2 regions of the Streptomyces anthophorae genome follow, and region 2 is predicted to be linked to the other one. Evidence: riboswitches for the same ligand, from Rfam matches in the RefSeq annotation. Region 2 holds a riboswitch; the other holds the start of a gene.
What was found. Region 2 has a riboswitch for glycine ahead of gcvT (glycine cleavage system aminomethyltransferase GcvT). Riboswitches for the same ligand answer to the same signal wherever they lie in the genome.
Positions count from the first base shown of each region.

Region 1 (3,202 bases), 4.3 Mb from region 2:
GTGGAGCGGCTGAGAGCGGCCGAGCGCTCGGGGCGGACCGTGGTGCTCAAGGTGCGGCGCTACGACTTCTCGACGCTGACGCGCTCAGAGACGCTGCGGGGACCGACGGACGATCCCGGGGTGGTGCGGGAGGCCGCGGCGCGGTTGCTGGAGAGCGTGGACACGACCGGTGGCGTGCGGTTGCTGGGCGTCGGGGTCAGCGGGCTCGCCGACTTCACGCAGGAGGACCTGTTCGCACAGTTCGCCGCCGCGGAGGAGGAGGCTGCCGCCGCCGAGGAGCTGGAGGGGGAGGCAGGGTCGGTCGAGCCGGTGGAGGCGGCCGAGCCCGAGCCGACGCCCGTGGAGCGGAAGTGGCTGGCCGGGCACGATGTGCGGCATGCGGAGTTCGGGTCCGGGTGGGTGCAGGGGAGCGGGCTCGGGCGGGTGACCGTGCGGTTCGAGACGCCGTACGCGGTGGTGCCGGGGCGGGTGCGGACGTTCCGGGTCGACGACCCGGAGCTGGAGCCGGCGGACCCGCTGCCGCTCGTCGAGAGAGCCGAAAGAGCCGGGGCCTTCGAAGCGGCCGAAGAAGCCGAGGCCTTCGAAGCCGCCGAAGAGGCCGGGGATCAGGTCGTCTCGTCCTCCGCGCCCGCGACCTTGCCGAACGTGACGTCGGGCGACTGAGGCGCCGTGATGTCAAGACCGTAGTGGTCGTAGAGCTGGAGCTCCTGCTCAGGGGAGAGATGGCGGCCCACGCCGAAGTCGGGGGCGTCCTTGATCAGGGAGCGCTCGAAGGGCACGTGCAGCGTGCCGTCCGTGAAGTCGCTCGGTTCGAGCGGGACGAAGGCATCGCGGCTGAACAGGCCCGTTCGTATCGCGGCCCACTCCGGCACACCCGTGGCATCGTCCAGATACACCTCGTCGATGGTGCCGATCTTGGCCCCGTTGCGGTCGAACGCCTTGCGGCCGATCAGGTTGCGCGGATCGACATCGGTCTGCACGGGCCCTCCAACTGATCGCGATGATCGCAACTCGTCTGTAAGGACTACGAAAGAGCACATTACGTAAGGCGGCCACTCGGGGGCTCCGGCCAAGTAGCCGCTGGTAGGCTGGCAAATGGCTGCTGACCCCGTGCGGGAGAGTCCTCCGACAGTCGTCGGAAGGCGCCGAAGGAGCAAATCCTCCCCGGAATCTCTCAGGCCCACGTACCGCACGGACGAGGTCACTCTGGAAAGCAGGGCGGGGTGCACGGTTTCCGCTCTCACCGACGGTGCAAGCCGGTGTGTTCCGTGTTTTCGCGGGGTGGGCCGGTGAAGCTCTCAGGTTGAGATGACAGAGGGGGAGGCCGTCCGGGTACCCGCGCCGTGGTGCCCCTCGTAGGTCGCAATGACCAGGAGGCCTCCGCAATGACCGCCAATCGTATTCCGCTCTCCCAGCTGGAGCGAGGAATCCCCTTCGAGCAGCGCCACATCGGCCCCGATGAGGCCGCTCAGGCCAAGATGCTCGCGCAGGTCGGCTACGGCTCGCTGGACGAGCTGACCGCGGCCGCGGTGCCCGATGTGATCAAGAGCGCCGAGGCGCTCGACCTTCCGGCCGCACGCAGCGAGGCCGAGGTGCTCGCCGAGCTGAAGTCCCTTGCAGAGCGCAACCAGGTGCTCGGCTCGATGATCGGCCTCGGCTACTACGGGACGTTCACGCCGCCCGTCATCCTGCGCAACGTCATGGAGAACCCGTCCTGGTACACGGCGTACACGCCGTACCAGCCGGAGATCTCGCAGGGCCGCCTGGAGGCGCTGCTCAACTTCCAGACCATGGTCGCCGAGCTGACCGGCCTGCCCACCTCGGGCTCCTCGCTGCTCGACGAGGGCACCGCCGCCGCCGAGGCGATGGCCCTGTCGCGCCGCGTCGGCAAGGTCAAGAACGGCGTGTACGTCGTCGACGCCGACGCCCTGCCGCAGACCATCGCCGTGATCCAGACCCGCGCCGAGCCGACCGGTGTCGAGATCGTCGTCGCCGACCTGAGCGAGGGCATTCCGGCCGAGGTCGCCGAGCGCGGGGTCGTCGGCGTGCTCGTGCAGTACCCGGGCGCCTCCGGCGTCGTGCGGGACATCAAGCCCGTGATCGACCAGGCGCACGAGCTGGGCGCCATCGTCACCGTCGCCGCCGATCTTCTTGCGCTGACGCTGCTGACCTCGCCCGGTGAGCTGGGCGCGGACATCGCCGTCGGTACGACGCAGCGCTTCGGTGTCCCGATGGGCTTCGGCGGTCCGCACGCCGGCTACATGGCCGTGCGTGAGAAGTTCGCGCGCTCGCTGCCGGGCCGACTGGTGGGTGTCTCCGTCGACGCCGACGGCAACAAGGCGTACCGCCTCGCCCTTCAGACCCGTGAGCAGCACATCCGCCGCGAGAAGGCGACCAGCAACATCTGCACCGCGCAGGTGCTGCTCGCCGTCATGGCCGGCATGTACGCCGTCTACCACGGTCCCGAGGGGCTCAAGTCCATCGCGCGGCGCACCCACCGCTACGCCACCCTGCTCGCCGCGGGGCTCACGGCGGGCGGCGTCGAGGTCGTGCACGGCGCGTACTTCGACACCCTCACCGTGCGGGTGCCGGGCAAGGCCGCCTCGGTCGTCTCCGCCGCGCGCGAGGGCGGCGTCAACCTGCACCTCGTGGACGCCGACCATGTCTCGGTCGCCTGCGACGAGACGACCACGCGGGACCAACTGGGCGCCGTGTGGACCGCGTTCGGCGTCGACGCCGACATCGAGGCGCTGGACGCCGAGGTCGAGGACACACTGCCGGGCGGGCTGCTGCGCGAGGACGAGTACCTGACGCACCCCGTCTTCCACCAGTACCGCTCCGAGACGGCGATGCTGCGCTACCTGCGCATGCTCGCCGACCGCGACTACGCCCTTGACCGCGGCATGATCCCGCTGGGCTCCTGCACGATGAAGCTCAACGCGACGACGGAGATGGAGCCGGTCACCTGGCCCGAGTTCGGCCAGCTGCACCCCTTCGCCCCCGCCGAGCAGGCGCAGGGCTACCTGACGCTCATCCGTGAGCTGGAGGAGCGGCTCGCCGAGGTCACCGGCTACGACAAGGTGTCGCTCCAGCCGAACGCCGGCTCGCAGGGCGAGCTCGCCGGTCTGCTCGCCGTCCGCGGCTACCACCGCGCCAACGGCGACGAGCAGCGCACCGTCTGCCTCATCCCGTCCTCCGCGCA
Region 1 covers NZ_JBLWQQ010000001.1:7,389,995-7,393,196, forward strand. The annotation lists gene ACNYS0_RS33560 (DNA polymerase IV) at 1-663, shown strand, start outside; gene ACNYS0_RS33565 (PRC-barrel domain-containing protein) at 606-980, opposite strand; glycine riboswitch at 1,104-1,200, shown strand; gene gcvP (aminomethyl-transferring glycine dehydrogenase) at 1,386-3,202, shown strand, end outside.
Region 1: another riboswitch for glycine. It lies ahead of gcvP (aminomethyl-transferring glycine dehydrogenase); the one in region 2 lies ahead of gcvT (glycine cleavage system aminomethyltransferase GcvT).

Region 2 (3,202 bases):
GTCGACTGCTGGCGCTTCAGCTCGGCGTCGACCGCGACGGCGACCTCGGGGTCGAGCTCGTGCAGGGATTCGTTCAGTACGGACATCGGTGGGGTCAGCTCCCGGAGAACTCGGTGTACTCGTCGGCGGAGAGCAGGTCCTTCGGCTCGTCGGCCAGCCGGACCTTGAACAGCCAGCCGCCCTCGAACGGGGCCGAGTTCACGAGGGCCGGATCGTCGACGACGTCCTGGTTGATCTCGGTGACCTCGCCGTTCACGGGGGAGTACAGGTCGGAGACCGACTTGGTCGACTCGAGCTCGCCGCAGGTCTCGCCCGCGGTCACGGTGTCGCCGACCTCGGGGAGCTGGACGAACACGATGTCACCGAGCGCGTTGGCGGCGTGCTCCGTGATGCCGATGGTGGCGACGCCGTCCTCGACGGCGGAGAGCCACTCGTGCTCCTTGCTGTAACGCAGCTGCTGGGGGTTGCTCATGATGCGAATTCTCCTGTACGCGGGAAGGTGCTGGTGACGGAGGGGGCGCCCGGACGGGCGGGGCCTACTTCTGACGCTTGTAGAACGGCAGTGCCACGACCTCGTACGGCTCGTGCGTGCCGCGGATGTCGACGCCGACGCCCGCCGTGCCGGGCTCGGCGTGCGCGGCGTCCACGTACGCCATCGCGATCGGCTTCCCGAGCGTCGGGGACGGGGCTCCGGAGGTGACCTCGCCGATCACCTGGCCGTCCACGACGACGGACATCCCGGCGCGCGGGACGCGGCGGCCCTCGGCGATGAGGCCGACGAGCTTGCGGGGCGGGTTGGCCTCGGCGCGCTCGGCGGCGGCGACCAGCGCGTCATGGCCCACGAAGTCGTCGCTGTGGGAGGTCTTCTCGAACTTCACGACCCGGCCGAGACCGGCGTCGAAGGGGGTGAGGGACGTCGACAGCTCGTGCCCGTACAGCGGCATGCCCGCCTCCAGGCGCAGCGTGTCCCGGCAGGACAGGCCGCAGGGGATCAGGCCGTACTCGGCGCCCGCCTCGGTCAGCGCCTGCCACAGCTTCTCGGCGTCGGCGGGGGAGACGAACAGCTCGAAGCCGTCCTCGCCGGTGTAGCCGGTGCGCGCGATGAGCGCCTGCACACCGGCGACGGTGCCGGGCAGCCCCGCGTAGTACTTCAGGCCGTCCAGGTCCGCGTCCGTGACCGACTTCACGATCGCCGCGGAGGTCGGGCCCTGCACCGCGAGCAGCGCGTACGCGTCGTGGTCGTCGCGGACCTCGGCGTCGAAGCCGGCGGCGCGCTCGGTGAGGGCGTCGAGCACGACCTGCGCGTTGCCCGCGTTCGCGACCACCATGTATTCGGTCTCGCCGAGCCGGTACACGATCAGGTCGTCGAGGATCCCGCCGTCCGCGCGGCAGATCATCGTGTAGCGGGCGCGGCCGAGGCCGACGGAGCCGATGTTGCCGACGAGAGCGTGGTTGAGCAGGTCCACGGCCCCCGGCCCGGACACCGTGATCTCGCCCATGTGGGACAGGTCGAAGAGACCGGCCCGCGTGCGCACGGCGTTGTGCTCGTCGCGCTCACTGCCGTAGCGCAGCGGCATGTCCCAGCCGGCGAAGTCGGTCATCGTCGCGCCGAGCGAACGATGCAGGGCGTCGAGAGATGTCGTACGGGTCATCAGTGGTGCTCCCGGGCATGACGGCGATGGCGAAGTGTCCTCCCCATCTGTCATCGGAACCTGAGAGGTTCGCCCCGAGGGGGCTTGCACCTTGGGTGGGGGCGCCGTGTCACAAAGGCGCCCCACTTTTCAGATCTGCCTCGCCCGCGCGGTACGGGGCCTGAGAGATTCAAGGGAGGAACTTGCTCCTTCGGCGTCCGGGGACCGATGGGTACCCGGAACTCTCCCGCGCGGATTCAAGCGGCCGGTATGCAGTTGCGCGCACATCATTGCATGCCCGTCCGACAGGGAAACCCCTTGAGTGGCATTACCTTCTCTTTACACTTGAGGGGCAAGGGTGACGTGACCGGAACGGGGAGGACGATCGCGGTGCACAAGGCAGTGGCGGGGGCTTACGCGGTGTCGGCTTCGGCATCGGTGGTGGCGGGGGTGCGGATCCCCGGCCAGCGCTCGGTACGGGACCTGCGCGGCCGCCGCGGACACACCCCGCGCAGACTCGCCTTCGAGGCGGGCGACCTCGTCGTGCTCTCCGGCCTGCCCGGCAGCGGCAAGTCGACGCTGATGCGGCGGGCCGTCAAGGAGATCCGGATCGATTCGCAGGACACCCGCGAGCGCTGGGCCGCGCGCATGCCGGCCCGCCTGCCGTACGCGCTGTACCGGCCGCTGGTCCGCATCGCGCACTATGTGGGCCTGCGGCGGGCGATGCGCTCGGGCGTCAGCGTCGTCGTGCACGACTGCGGTACGCAGGCGTGGGTGCGCCGCTGGGTGATCCGCACGGCGCGGCGGCGCGGGGTCGCCGTCCACCTGATGCTGCTCGACGTACCGGCGGACACGGCCCTCGAGGGGCAGCGGGACCGCGGCCGTGGAGTGTCCCGGTACGCCTTCGCCCGGCACCGCAGGGCGGTGGGCGCGCTCGTCAGCTCGACGGAGCGGGGGGAGCCGCCGGCCGGGATGGAGTCGGCGGTGCTGCTCGACCGGGCGGCGATGGAGGCGCTCGCCGGGATCACGTTCGGCGACTGACGGCCGGGGCCCCTGCGCAAGCGGACGGAACCGCACCGTGTCCAATTGTGTGTACGAGTTAAGGTCGGCGGGCACAGCAGCGGGCAGAACGGCAGAGGTTGATGGCAGTCATGGAGTTCCCAGGCACCCCGGAGCCGGGTCACGGTCACGCCCAGGGGCACGAGGGCGGCTACGGCCACCCCGCGCAGGGCTGGCCCGCCAACGAGTTGGAGGAGGTCCTCGCCGCGGCCCTCGGCCAGGAGGCGGGGAGTGCTGGGGATTCGGCGGGGCGCCGAATAGTCGAGGTCCTCGGCCGCAGCCACGTGTGGATCCCGCTGCCCCGCGGCGGCTCGAACGCGAGCCGGGACCTCGACCTGCCGAGCCTGGAGATCGGGGGCCAGGCCTTCGTCCCCGTGTTCAGCTCCGAGCAGCAGTTCATGGCGGTCACCGGTGGCCGGATGGACTGCACGATCGCCCCGGCGGTGGAGTTCGCGCGCGGGCTTCCGCCGCAGGTCGGCATCGCCGTGAACCCGGACGGCACGGTCGGTGTG
Region 2 covers NZ_JBLWQQ010000001.1:3,112,142-3,115,343, reverse strand. The annotation lists gene glyA (serine hydroxymethyltransferase) at 1-86, opposite strand, end outside; gene gcvH (glycine cleavage system protein GcvH) at 95-472, opposite strand; gene gcvT (glycine cleavage system aminomethyltransferase GcvT) at 537-1,652, opposite strand; glycine riboswitch at 1,690-1,791, opposite strand; glycine riboswitch at 1,792-1,891, opposite strand; gene ACNYS0_RS13830 (AAA family ATPase) at 2,052-2,672, shown strand; gene ACNYS0_RS13825 (enhanced serine sensitivity protein SseB) at 2,783-3,202, shown strand, end outside.